3 regions of the Rhodococcus sp. IEGM 1354 genome follow, and region 1 is predicted to be linked to each of the others. Evidence: predicted binding sites of a transcription regulator. Region 1 holds the regulator's gene; each other region holds the start of a gene.
What was found. Region 1 encodes LexA, which represses DNA repair genes until DNA is damaged. Its sites were predicted from a motif close to CGAACANNTGTTCG; they were not measured.
Positions count from the first base shown of each region.

Region 2: QM588_RS19255 (HNH endonuclease signature motif containing protein) is a predicted target of LexA. The motif match lies at 2,100-2,113, and genes of this name have one in related genera.
Region 3: QM588_RS05400 (CoA transferase subunit A) is a predicted target of LexA. The motif match lies at 1,811-1,824, and genes of this name have one in related genera.

Region 1 covers NZ_JASHKT010000005.1:14,998-18,530, reverse strand. Annotated here, with positions in the region: gene QM588_RS12180 (acyl-CoA dehydrogenase family protein) at 1-1,048, shown strand, start outside; gene lexA (transcriptional repressor LexA) at 1,128-1,805, opposite strand; gene QM588_RS12170 (hypothetical protein) at 2,205-2,594, shown strand; gene nrdR (transcriptional regulator NrdR) at 2,694-3,158, shown strand; gene hrpA (ATP-dependent RNA helicase HrpA) at 3,171-3,533, opposite strand, start outside.
Region 2 covers NZ_JASHKT010000009.1:69,398-72,930, forward strand. Annotated here, with positions in the region: gene QM588_RS19250 (TfoX/Sxy family protein) at 1-44, opposite strand, end outside; gene QM588_RS19255 (HNH endonuclease signature motif containing protein) at 191-2,065, opposite strand; gene QM588_RS19260 (hypothetical protein) at 2,388-2,942, shown strand; SAM riboswitch class I at 3,046-3,139, shown strand; gene QM588_RS19265 (ABC transporter substrate-binding protein) at 3,384-3,533, shown strand, end outside.
Region 3 covers NZ_JASHKT010000002.1:194,979-198,511, reverse strand. Annotated here, with positions in the region: gene fdhD (formate dehydrogenase accessory sulfurtransferase FdhD) at 1-347, shown strand, start outside; gene QM588_RS05405 (CoA transferase subunit B) at 330-1,013, opposite strand; gene QM588_RS05400 (CoA transferase subunit A) at 1,010-1,759, opposite strand; gene pcaH (protocatechuate 3,4-dioxygenase subunit beta) at 1,869-2,585, shown strand; gene pcaG (protocatechuate 3,4-dioxygenase subunit alpha) at 2,578-3,216, shown strand; gene pcaB (3-carboxy-cis,cis-muconate cycloisomerase) at 3,259-3,533, shown strand, end outside.

The sequences.
Region 1 (3,533 bases):
GGAAGAGCAGAACCTCGTCGACCGCGACGTGTGGGTCGAGGCCGGGAAGCAGGGCTTCCTCGGAACTGCTGCTCCCGAGGAATTCGGCGGCGGCGGAGTCAAGGACTTCCGCTACAACGCCATCGTCACCGAGGAGACCACCCGCGGCGGCTACAGCGGCATCGGCTTCACCCTGCACAACGACGTCGTCGCGCCGTACTTCATCGAGTTGGCCAACGACGAGCAGAAGCAGCGCTGGCTTCCCGGATTCTGCTCGGGTGAGCTGATCAGCGCGATCGCCATGACCGAGCCGGGCACCGGCAGCGACCTGCAGGGCATCAAGACCAAGGCCGTTCGGGACGGCGACGACTGGGTGCTCAACGGCTCGAAGACGTTCATCACCAACGGCATCAACGCCGATCTGGTGATCGTCGTGGCGTGCACCGATCCCGAGAAGGGGGCCCAGGGCTTCTCATTGCTGGTCGTCGAACGGGGCATGCCCGGTTTCGAGCGTGGCCGCAACCTCGACAAGATCGGCATGAAGGCCCAGGACACCGCTGAGCTCAGCTTCACCGACGTTCGGGTTCCCGCCGCCAACCTGCTCGGCGAAGAAGGCATGGGCTTCATCTACCTGATGCAGAACTTGCCCCAGGAGCGGCTCTCGATTGCCGTCGTTGCCGCTGCAGCCATGGAATCGGCACTGGAGATGACCATTCAGTACTGCCGTGACCGCAAGGCATTCGGTAAGTCGATCGGAAAGTTCCAGAACACGCGATTCGTGTTGGCGGAACTCGCTACCGAAACCACCGCCACCCGCATCATGGTCGACAAATTCATCGAACTGCTCAACGACGGCAAGTTGACCGTGCAGGAAGCTGCCATGGCCAAGTGGTGGACCACCGAGAACCAGGTCAAGCTCATCGACCGATGCCTTCAGCTGCACGGTGGGTACGGCTACATGAAGGAGTACCCGATCGCCAAGGCGTACATGGATTCTCGGGTACAGACCATCTACGGCGGCACCACGGAGATCATGAAGGAGATCATCGGTCGCGGACTGAATCTCTGATTCTGCCGATCGTTCAGGACCGACGAGAAGGGCCGCAGCATCTGTGCTGCGGCCCTTCTTCGTTGTGTCCGAACAGAGTTCAGAGCTTGCGCATCACGGTGACGACCTTGCCGAGAATGGCAGCATTGTTGCCCGGGATCGGCTCGAACAGTGGGTTGTGCGGCATGAGCCACACCTCACCCTTGGAACGCTTGAACGTCTTGACCGTGGCCTCACCCTCGATCATCGCCGCGACGATGTCGCCGTTGTCGGCCACGGACTGTTGACGCACGACGACCCAGTCGCCGTCGCAGATCGCCGCGTCGATCATGGACTCGCCGACGACCTTGAGCAAGAACAACGATCCCTGACCGACCAACTCGCGGGGGAGTGGGAACACGTCCTCGACGGCTTCCTCGGCCAGAATCGGACCACCCGCGGCGATCCGCCCCAGAACGGGAACGAACGTGGGAGTCGGCAACCGGTCCTGATCCTCGGACGAGCCGTCGACCGCGGCGGCAGCTTGATCGGCCTGCACCTCGTCGAGTCCGCGAACGTCGACCGCGCGGGGGCGGTTGGCGTCGCGCCGCAGAAATCCCTTCCGCTCCAGGGTGCGCAACTGATGGGCGACGGACGACGTCGACGTCAGGCCCACGGCATCGCCGATCTCTCGAATGCTGGGTGGGTATCCGCGCTCGGTGACCGATGCCCGGATGACCTCCAACACCTTCCGCTGGCGCTCGGTGAGCCCCGCGCTGATGTCGGTGCCCACCTCCATGGCCTTCGGGGTAGGCTCGGCGGCCGGCTTTCCGGCCGCGGCCTTGCCGACCGTCGAGGATCCGGCTCGCGTGGAACCAGCTTTCGTGGAACCCGTCGTACTGGAACCGGTGATGGACCTCGTCGAGGTCTCGTCCTTCATGCTGTCGGCCTCCTGCTGATGCGGCTGGATTCGGTCTACGCGGTATCGATCCACGCGGACTGGAGTTGATGTTGTCGACTCGTGTGGCGTGTGGTTTCTGACACGAATCTAGCGTGTATCAGCTGTTGAATCAAACATCTGTTCGACTCGTGTCGCGTTTTCTACAGACTTTGTCGGAGGCGCGTGATAGAACTTCGAACAAGCGTCCATCGAACGCCTGATCGAACAATCGATCCAACGAGCGAAGACGAGGTTCCGATGACCATCACCACCGATCGTCCCACCACTGCCGGTTTGCGTTCGCGATCCGGTGTCGTCGAGCGTCGTCGGCGCTCGCGGCCCGTGCTGCAGAACCACGCGCGTCGGACGCAGAACGGCCCGTGCTTGCCTGTGGTGGACGAGTCCTGGACCGACGTCACCGATCGCGAGATGGCGGATCGAGACTTCGACGACACCTCGGCCCATTTCGCGAGCCAGACCGTGCGCCCACGCTCTCTCGTTCTGTGGATGTTGGCTGTGGTCGTCGTGGCCGGCGGTCTGATCGGCATCGCGAATCTGAGCGCGACCACACCCGACGCGGCCACTCAGCCCGCCGGCGCGGTCATGGTTCACGACGGAGCGCTCGTCGAGTACGCACCCAGCAGATGACCACCGGCACCATGGTGCCCAGCGTGGCTGAGTATCCTCGAAGACTGCCCCGACGCGCACGTTCGTCGTCGGAGTATCGGCTACGACGGAGGCTCCCTCATGCATTGCCCGTTCTGCAGGCACCCCGACTCACGCGTGGTGGATTCGCGTGAGATGGACGAGGGTCAGGCAATACGGCGACGCCGGTCCTGCCCCGAGTGCGGTCGACGCTTCACCACCGTGGAGGCTGCCGTGCTCGCCGTCGTGAAACGCAGTGGTGTGACCGAGCCGTTCAGTCGGGAGAAGGTCGTCAAAGGAGTTCGTCGCGCCTGCCAGGGCAGAGACGTCGACAACGACGCGCTGAACCTGCTGGCTCAGCAAGTCGAAGACAATATTCGCGCGGCCGGTTCGGCCGAGATTCCCAGCAACGAAGTGGGCCTGGCCATTCTCGGACCGCTACGCGATCTCGACGAAGTGGCCTACCTTCGTTTCGCGTCGGTCTACCGCTCGTTCAGTTCGGCCGAGGACTTCGAGAAGGAAATTCACGAACTCCGCAAACATCGAGAGTCCGCCGACGTCGAGTGAACCGCGGGCCGATCAGCGAGACTGATCGGCGATCGCCTTCTCGATGCGCTTCTCCGATACCGGATACGCGGTACGAATTCCCTGCGCGAACAGCCCCACCCGCAGCTCCTCGATCATCCAGAACAGCTCCTGCACACCCGGGCTGCTCTTCCTGCTCTCCGGAAGCGAATCCAACAGCCGCCCGTACGAGCCGTACACCCGGTCGAGAACGTCCATCGCCGCAGCGTCGCGGCCCGCGCTGCTCGGCAGCGTGGACAGTCGCTTCGTCGCCGCAGCGAGATAGCGTGGCAGATCGGCCAACCGTCGAGAACCGAATTCGGTGACGAAACCGCGAAAGATCAAGCCGTCGAGCTGTTCTCGGACATCGTCGGCCGG
Region 2 (3,533 bases), on a different contig from region 1:
AGAGCGTCGCGGATGCGGTCCGCAAGAAGCTCGTCGTACGCCATGCGCTCGTACTCCTCCTGTGATGGTTGTATCGATGGAACCCCCTGGTCGGGTCGAGCGCAACTGTGGGTCGACGCAATGGGGGATTCGGTGTCTGCGTTGCAGTCCTGCCGGAGGCAGGGCTGTGCCGTGGTGGTGGTGTGGGTAGTCATGCGGGTTGTCGAGGTTCCTCGTCGCCGTTGTCGCCTGTGTAGTTGTGGTGGTCGGGTGGGTAGAGGACTTCTTCTGGGTGGTGTGCGTGGTTGATCAGGCCGCGTCGTGTGGGGTCCATCCCTGTTGGTGGATGCCACAGGGTTCGGCCCGGATAGCGATGTCCTGCTGTGGTTTTGGTGGTTGCCCACTTTCCGGGGCCGGTGCCGACGAGTGCGTGGTGCATGTCGCATCCGAAGGTGAGGGAGTCGATGTCGGTGGGTCCGCCCTCGACCCAGTCGTCGAGGTGGTGGGCTTGGCACCAGGTCGCGGGGCGGGTGCAGGAGGGGAAGCTGCAGCCGCGGTCGCGGGCGATGAGGACGATGCGTTGGTCGGCGGAGGCGATGCGTTTGGATCGGCCGAGGTAGAGGGCTCTGCCGTTGTCGTCGAAGATGGTGAGGTAGTGGTGGGCGTGCGAGGCCATGCGGATGGCGTCGCGGATGGAGACGCGTGATCCGGTGGCGGTCATGGCGTAGCCGCAGGCGGCGTCGAGGTCTTTGAGGCTCATGGTGACGATGGCGGTGACGGGTAGGCCGCGGTGGGTGCCGAGGGTGCCGGAGGCGAGGGTGTGCCGGAGTGCCATTTTCAGGGCGTCGTGGCGGCGTTCGTTCTGGGTGCGTCGATCTCGTGCGGCGGCAGCGTCGCGAGCAGCGGTGTCCGATGCGTCGGCGTCGGCTTGGCCGCCGGGTTCAGCAGCGCTGCCGGAGCCGGTGGTGTCGTTGGTGTCGTTGGTGTTGGGCGTGCTGTGTGGCGTTGTGCCGCAACCACAGTCGCTGCTGTCGGTGTACTCACCCTCACCGCGGTCTTCGCCACTGCGGTCTTCGCCACTGCGGTCGTCGTCACCGTAGAAGTTGGCACCGTTGTCGTTCGTCCCATCCCACAGGTATTCGTCACCCGATCGAGCATCGCTGGATCCTGCCTCGTCGGGCATCGGCCCGGGCTTTGGCGTAGCTGCACTGCCACTCCCGCCGCCGTCCCCGCCGCCGTCCTCGTCGCCGGTGGTCTCATCCTCGTGGACGATCGATGTCGGGTCGGCGGGATTGTTCACTCCCGGCTTCGCGGCTTTCGAGAACAAGGCTTCGAGGTAGGCCCGTAGCTCCGAGTCGACGCAGAACTTTCCTTCCGACATTCCGTCGGACCCCTGCTCACCGAGGTAGAAGAACGCATCCCGCCGTTTCCGCGGCCTCGGCTTCGCGTTCTTGTCCTCGTCTTCGTCCTCGTCGAAGTCGCCGTCGGGGTCGAGGATCGAACCGAGGTGCGCCACCAACGGCGCGAAGTCGTCGGGTCGCCTCGTCGACGCCAAGCCGACCAACTGCTGTTCGGCGCGATCGCGGGTCTGCGGATCGACACTCGAGGGCAGATGGCGGAAGAATTCGCGGATCATCTGCACGTGCTGGACGTCGAGCAGTCCTGCCCGCATCGCTGCAGCGGTGTGCGGCAGCAAAGGCGGTAGCGGTTCGCCGGACAGTGCGGTGCGGTCACCCAATTCGGCGGCCAGACGTACTCGCGCCCCGGCTGTTCGTGGGGTGATCCGGATCATCCACGCCACCGAGCACGGCACCGACCCCGGATAGACGTCGAGGCCGTGCTGTGAGATCAGCTCGTTGAGCCAGGTGTGCGAATACGCGGTCACAGACCGCGACAGAGTTTCCATGCGTTGGATCACCGCACGGCGGTCGGCATTCGACCATGCCACCGACGCCTGCCCCGCCAACTCGGCGACCGCGGACTCGACACGGTCCACCAGCGCTGACAGTTCGGGATCGGACACAGCAGGGGCAGGCGGCACCGTCTCGATGCCGTCCACCCCTGATCCGCCGTCCCCCGAAAGCATGGACAGAATCTACCGCGACCCACCGACAACTATTCGAACGCACGTTCCCACATCATTTGGCTGTCGCTGCGGCCCAGCTGGAGTCGGCGCACGGCACTATGCGGCCAATTACATATGGATCCAAAGTGTGACGTTGTCGGATTTGTGCAACCACGAGTCGCAAAGATGCTGGTGGCGGCGTTCAATATCCCCCAAGGCGGACGTAACGACCACAGCAGCGTTGCTTGCATCGGTGACGAAAGCCACTGCTCGACGGTACCTCCGAATGCGACTGTCGAGCCGGTGACCAATGTTGTGTGTTGACCCAGTGGGGATGATCGACATGAACGACTCGTGTGGCTCCGCGCTTTCGTGCAGTTCGGCCAAGGACATGATCACCCGACTCCAGTTCGGCACCGCCGACCTGTGGCCAGAGGACGCGGCGCTTGCTGCCCGCTGGCGCTACATGGCCGATCTGGTCGACTCCGATCGCGGCATTCTCGCTGAGCTCCACGGTTCGGTAACGACTCCGGTGGCGGATGCTCTCGCTGCGGCTGCGGAACTGTGCAGACAATCGGCCGATGAGCCTGTGACCGCCGGAGACTGGGCGCTACTCGGACGAGCGCTGGCGTGGCTCGGCCCCGGCGGTTCCGATATCGATCGCGCGTTGCTTGCTGTGGGAGAAGAGTTGACACTGATCGGTCTCGACGGTGCGGAACAGGACTTCTCGGTCGCGACCTGGCTCTGCATGGACGTCCTCGTCCGATTCGCTCATGCCGGCGAAGCGATCGACTACTGGGTGCACCGCGTGAATGCGCCAGAGTTGAACAAGGTTGCCTCGCATGATGATTCGAGATCTTGCGCGAGTGGGAGCGCTGGACTGGCGCTGGCCGTCTGAACGGTAGGCATCGTTCCGACCGCGCTTCTCGCGTCTGTTGTCGGCGGGTTTTCCTACCCCGGTTGGCAACCGAGTCGACGCTCTCGTAGTATCGGGAACCGTAGGACCATCCAGAGCGACCGAGAGACCTGGCTCTATGACGTCGCAGCAACCCCCCGCTCGTCGGGTGAGGGTGCTACCGCCGGGACCGATGGAGGAATGCACGTGAACACCCGAGTTGCCTCAGGCTTCGTCAACGGTTGCCGCCGTCTCCATGTCGATCTGTGCCGCCTCAACGGTTCGACCTGTCGCAGCTGACCTTTCGCCGCAACTCGTACTTCACACCTCACCTCATCATCTGCGCGCACTCCTGCCTGGGCACACCCAGCTCGGACGCGGGACTGTGCGCGCGATCGACCAGATATCGGAGACACCTACGTGTCCACTCGTCCTGCATTCCTGGTGGCCGGCCTGATCGCCACTACGGCCACATTCCTCGCCGGGTGCGCCGGTGGTGCCGCCACCACGGCCGCCGATGCCGGTCCGGCTCAGCCGGGCGGGACTCTGCGTTACGGCTTGTCCGGGGCCCCGACCTGCTCGGATCCCGCCCAG
Region 3 (3,533 bases), on a different contig from region 1:
GCTTGCACGCTGCGGCGCTGTTCACTGCGGACGGCGACATGCTCGTCCTCCGCGAGGACGTCGGGCGCCACAACGCGGTGGACAAGGTCGTCGGCTGGGCCACCGAGCAGGATCGAGTTCCGCTGCGCGGCACGATATTGATGGTCAGTGGCCGTGCCTCGTTCGAGCTGGCACAGAAGGCGGTGATGGCCGGGATTCCGATACTTGCTGCGGTGTCAGCGCCGTCGTCTCTCGCGGTCGATCTCGCGACCGAATCCGGACTGACGGTGATCGGTTTTCTCCGCGGCCGTTCGATGAACATCTACTCCCGCGCCGACCGCGTACTGGTGTCAGACGGTATCTCTTGAGTCGTTCCGCAGGCTCCACTCCCCAGCGACATCGACGAGTAGTTCGGCTGCGGTCGCGTTCCTGACCTCGTCCACCGAGATTCCCGGCGCGGTCTCCACGAGGCGCAGTCCGTCGTCGGTGACGTCGAGAACCGCCATGTCCGAGATGATCCTGTGCACGCAGCCCTTCCCGGTCAGCGGCAGAGTGCAGGACTGCAGAATCTTGGGTTCACCCTTCCGGGAGACGTGCTCCATCATGACGATCACGCGACGGGCACCGTGCACCAGATCCATGGCACCACCCATCCCCTTGACCATGTGCCCGGGGATCATCCAGTTCGCGAGGTCGCCGGTGGCGCTGACCTGCATCGCACCCAGCACGGCGACGTCGACCTGACCGCCGCGGATCATTCCGAACGACTGTGACGAGTCGAAGTAGGACGAGCCGGGAAGCACCGTGATGGTTTCCTTGCCCGCGTTGATGATCTCGGGATCGAGTTCGTCCTCGGTGGGATAGGGGCCGACGCCGAGCACGCCATTCTCGGAATGCAGAATCACCGAGACGTCGGTCGGAATGTAGTTGGGCACCAGGGTCGGCATGCCGATTCCGAGGTTGACGTACTGCCCGTCGCCGAGCTCTTGCGCCACCCGAGCGGCCATCTGTTCGCGGGACATCTTCTCGCTCATGCTCGTACCGTCCTCTGCTCGATGCCGACCTCGACCGGGCCGACATGCACGACCCGCTGCACATGGATGCCCGGGGTGTGCACCTCGTCCGGACCGATCTCCCCCGGCTCGACCAGGTGCTCGACCTGCGCCACGGTGATCCGACCAGACGCGGCGGCGGGTGGGTTGAAGTTCCGTGCGCTGGCATGGAACACCAGGTTGCCGTGCCGGTCGCCCTTCCAGGCGTGGACCAAGGCGTAGTCCGCGACGATGCCGCGCTCCATGACATAGGTGATCCCGTCGAATTCCCGGGTCTCCTTCGGCGGACTCGCCACGGCGATGCCGCCGCTGCCGTCGTAACGCAGCGGCAAACCGCCGTCGGCCACCTGCGTCCCGACGCCCGCGGGGGTGAAGAACGCCGGAATACCGGCGCCACCGGCTCGCAGCCGCTCGGCGAGGGTGCCCTGCGGGGTCAGCTCCACCTCCAGTTCGCCACCGAGGTACTGCCGTGCGAATTCCTTGTTGGACCCCACGTACGAGCTGATCGTGCGCCGAATGCGGTGCTGCGCCAGCAGCACTCCCAGACCGAAGCCGTCGGTTCCGCAGTTGTTGCTGATGGTTTCGAGGTCGGTCGCTCCCTGCTCGAGCACCGCGGCGATCAGGATCTCCGGCACTCCCACCAACCCGAACCCGCCCACGGCGATCGACGACCCGTCGGGGATGTCCGCTACCGCTTCTGTGGCACTGGCCACGACTTTGTCCAACATGGCAGCGACGGTACCCGATGATGTGCGTTATGTGAACAGGTTGCCACCATGCGAACACATGTATACGGTGGCGAGTGCGCTTGATCACCACGATCGTCAGGAGCTGTCGATGCTTCATCTCCCGCCCGAGTACCGGGACCAGACGGGTGTCCATGCACCACGCGACTTCGCCGAGTACCGGACCACTGCTCTGCGGCATCCGGCGCAGCCGTTGACGCTCCTCCCCCAACGATTGACCGAAATCACCGGCCCGGTTCTGGGCGAGGGACGAGTCACGGATTCCGACGCCGACCTGACACTCGCGCGAGGTGGCGAAGCTCAGGGTCAACGCATCATCGTGCACGGACGAGTGCTCGACAGCGACGGCAAAGCGATCCCGAACACGCTCGTCGAGGTATGGCAGGCCAACGCGGGCGGGCGTTACCGACACTCGGGTGATCGCTGGCCAGCGCCTCTCGACCCGCATTTCGACGGCGTGGGCCGAGTACTCACCGATGCCGACGGCCGATACCGGTTCACCACGATCAAACCGGGCGCGTACCCCTGGGGCAACCACCACAACGCATGGCGGCCTGCCCATATCCACTTCTCCCTGTTCGGTCACGCATTCACCCAGCGGTTGGTGACGCAGATGTACTTCCCCGACGACCCCATGTTCTTCCAGGATCCCATCTACAACGCAGCCCCCGAAGACGCGCGTGCTCGCATGATCAGTACCTTCGATTACGAAGCAACACAACCGAACTGGGCTCTCGGGTTCAGGTTCGACATCGTTCTGCGCGGACGCAACGCCACCCCGTTCGAGGAGGACGACCACGATGACTGACCCCGAGTTCGCTCCCAGGTACCCGGTGGTGACCGGTGCCGATTTCACCACTGCACCGTTCGGTCAGACGCCTTCTCAGACGGTCGGGCCCTACGTCCACATCGGTCTGCTGTGGCCGGATGGACAGGACGTCGTACCTCCCGGCACCGCCGAGGCGATCACCCTGACGTTCACCCTCGTGGACGGGGCTCGTCAACCGGTGTCCGACGCGATGATCGAGACCTGGCAGGCCGACTCCGACGGACGCTTCGACCATCAGGACGATCCACGGGGTGCGGTGGCACCACGTGTCGCAGGTTTCCGCGGCTTCGGTCGAGCATTTGCCGATCCACGGGGAACGATGACGATCACGACCATCAAACCGGGGCCGTTGCCCGCCGAGAACGACCTCGTCGAAGCACCCCACATCGACGTCGGAATCTTTGCCCGCGGAATGCTCGAGCGGGTCGTCACGCGGATGTACTTCCCGGACGAGGCCGAGGCCAACGAGATCGATCCGGTGCTGTCCGCCTTGCCCGCCGACAAGCGGGCCCGACTCGTCGCCACCACAGTGGACGGCGGCTACCACCTCGATATCGTGTTACAGAACACCGATCCGGACGGAGACGAGACCCCGTTCTTCGCGCTGTGATGCACGCTGACGAACTGATCGACGATGCGGCGAAAGAGGACCATGGCTTCCGATAGAGGTGCACTGTTCGATCCGATATTCGGCAGCGAGATCATCGCACCGATCGTCGGCGACCGAGGCTGGGTTCGGGCGATGTTCGACGTCGAGGCAGCCCTCTCCCGGGCCGCTGCCTCGGTCGGCGTGGTCGACGTCGTGCATGCGGACATCATCACCGCGGTCTCGGCCGAGCTGGGTGAATCTCTGGACATCACAGCACTCGGAGCGGCTGCAGTGGCCGGTGGGAATCCGGTGATACCACTGGTGAAGGTGCTGCGAAA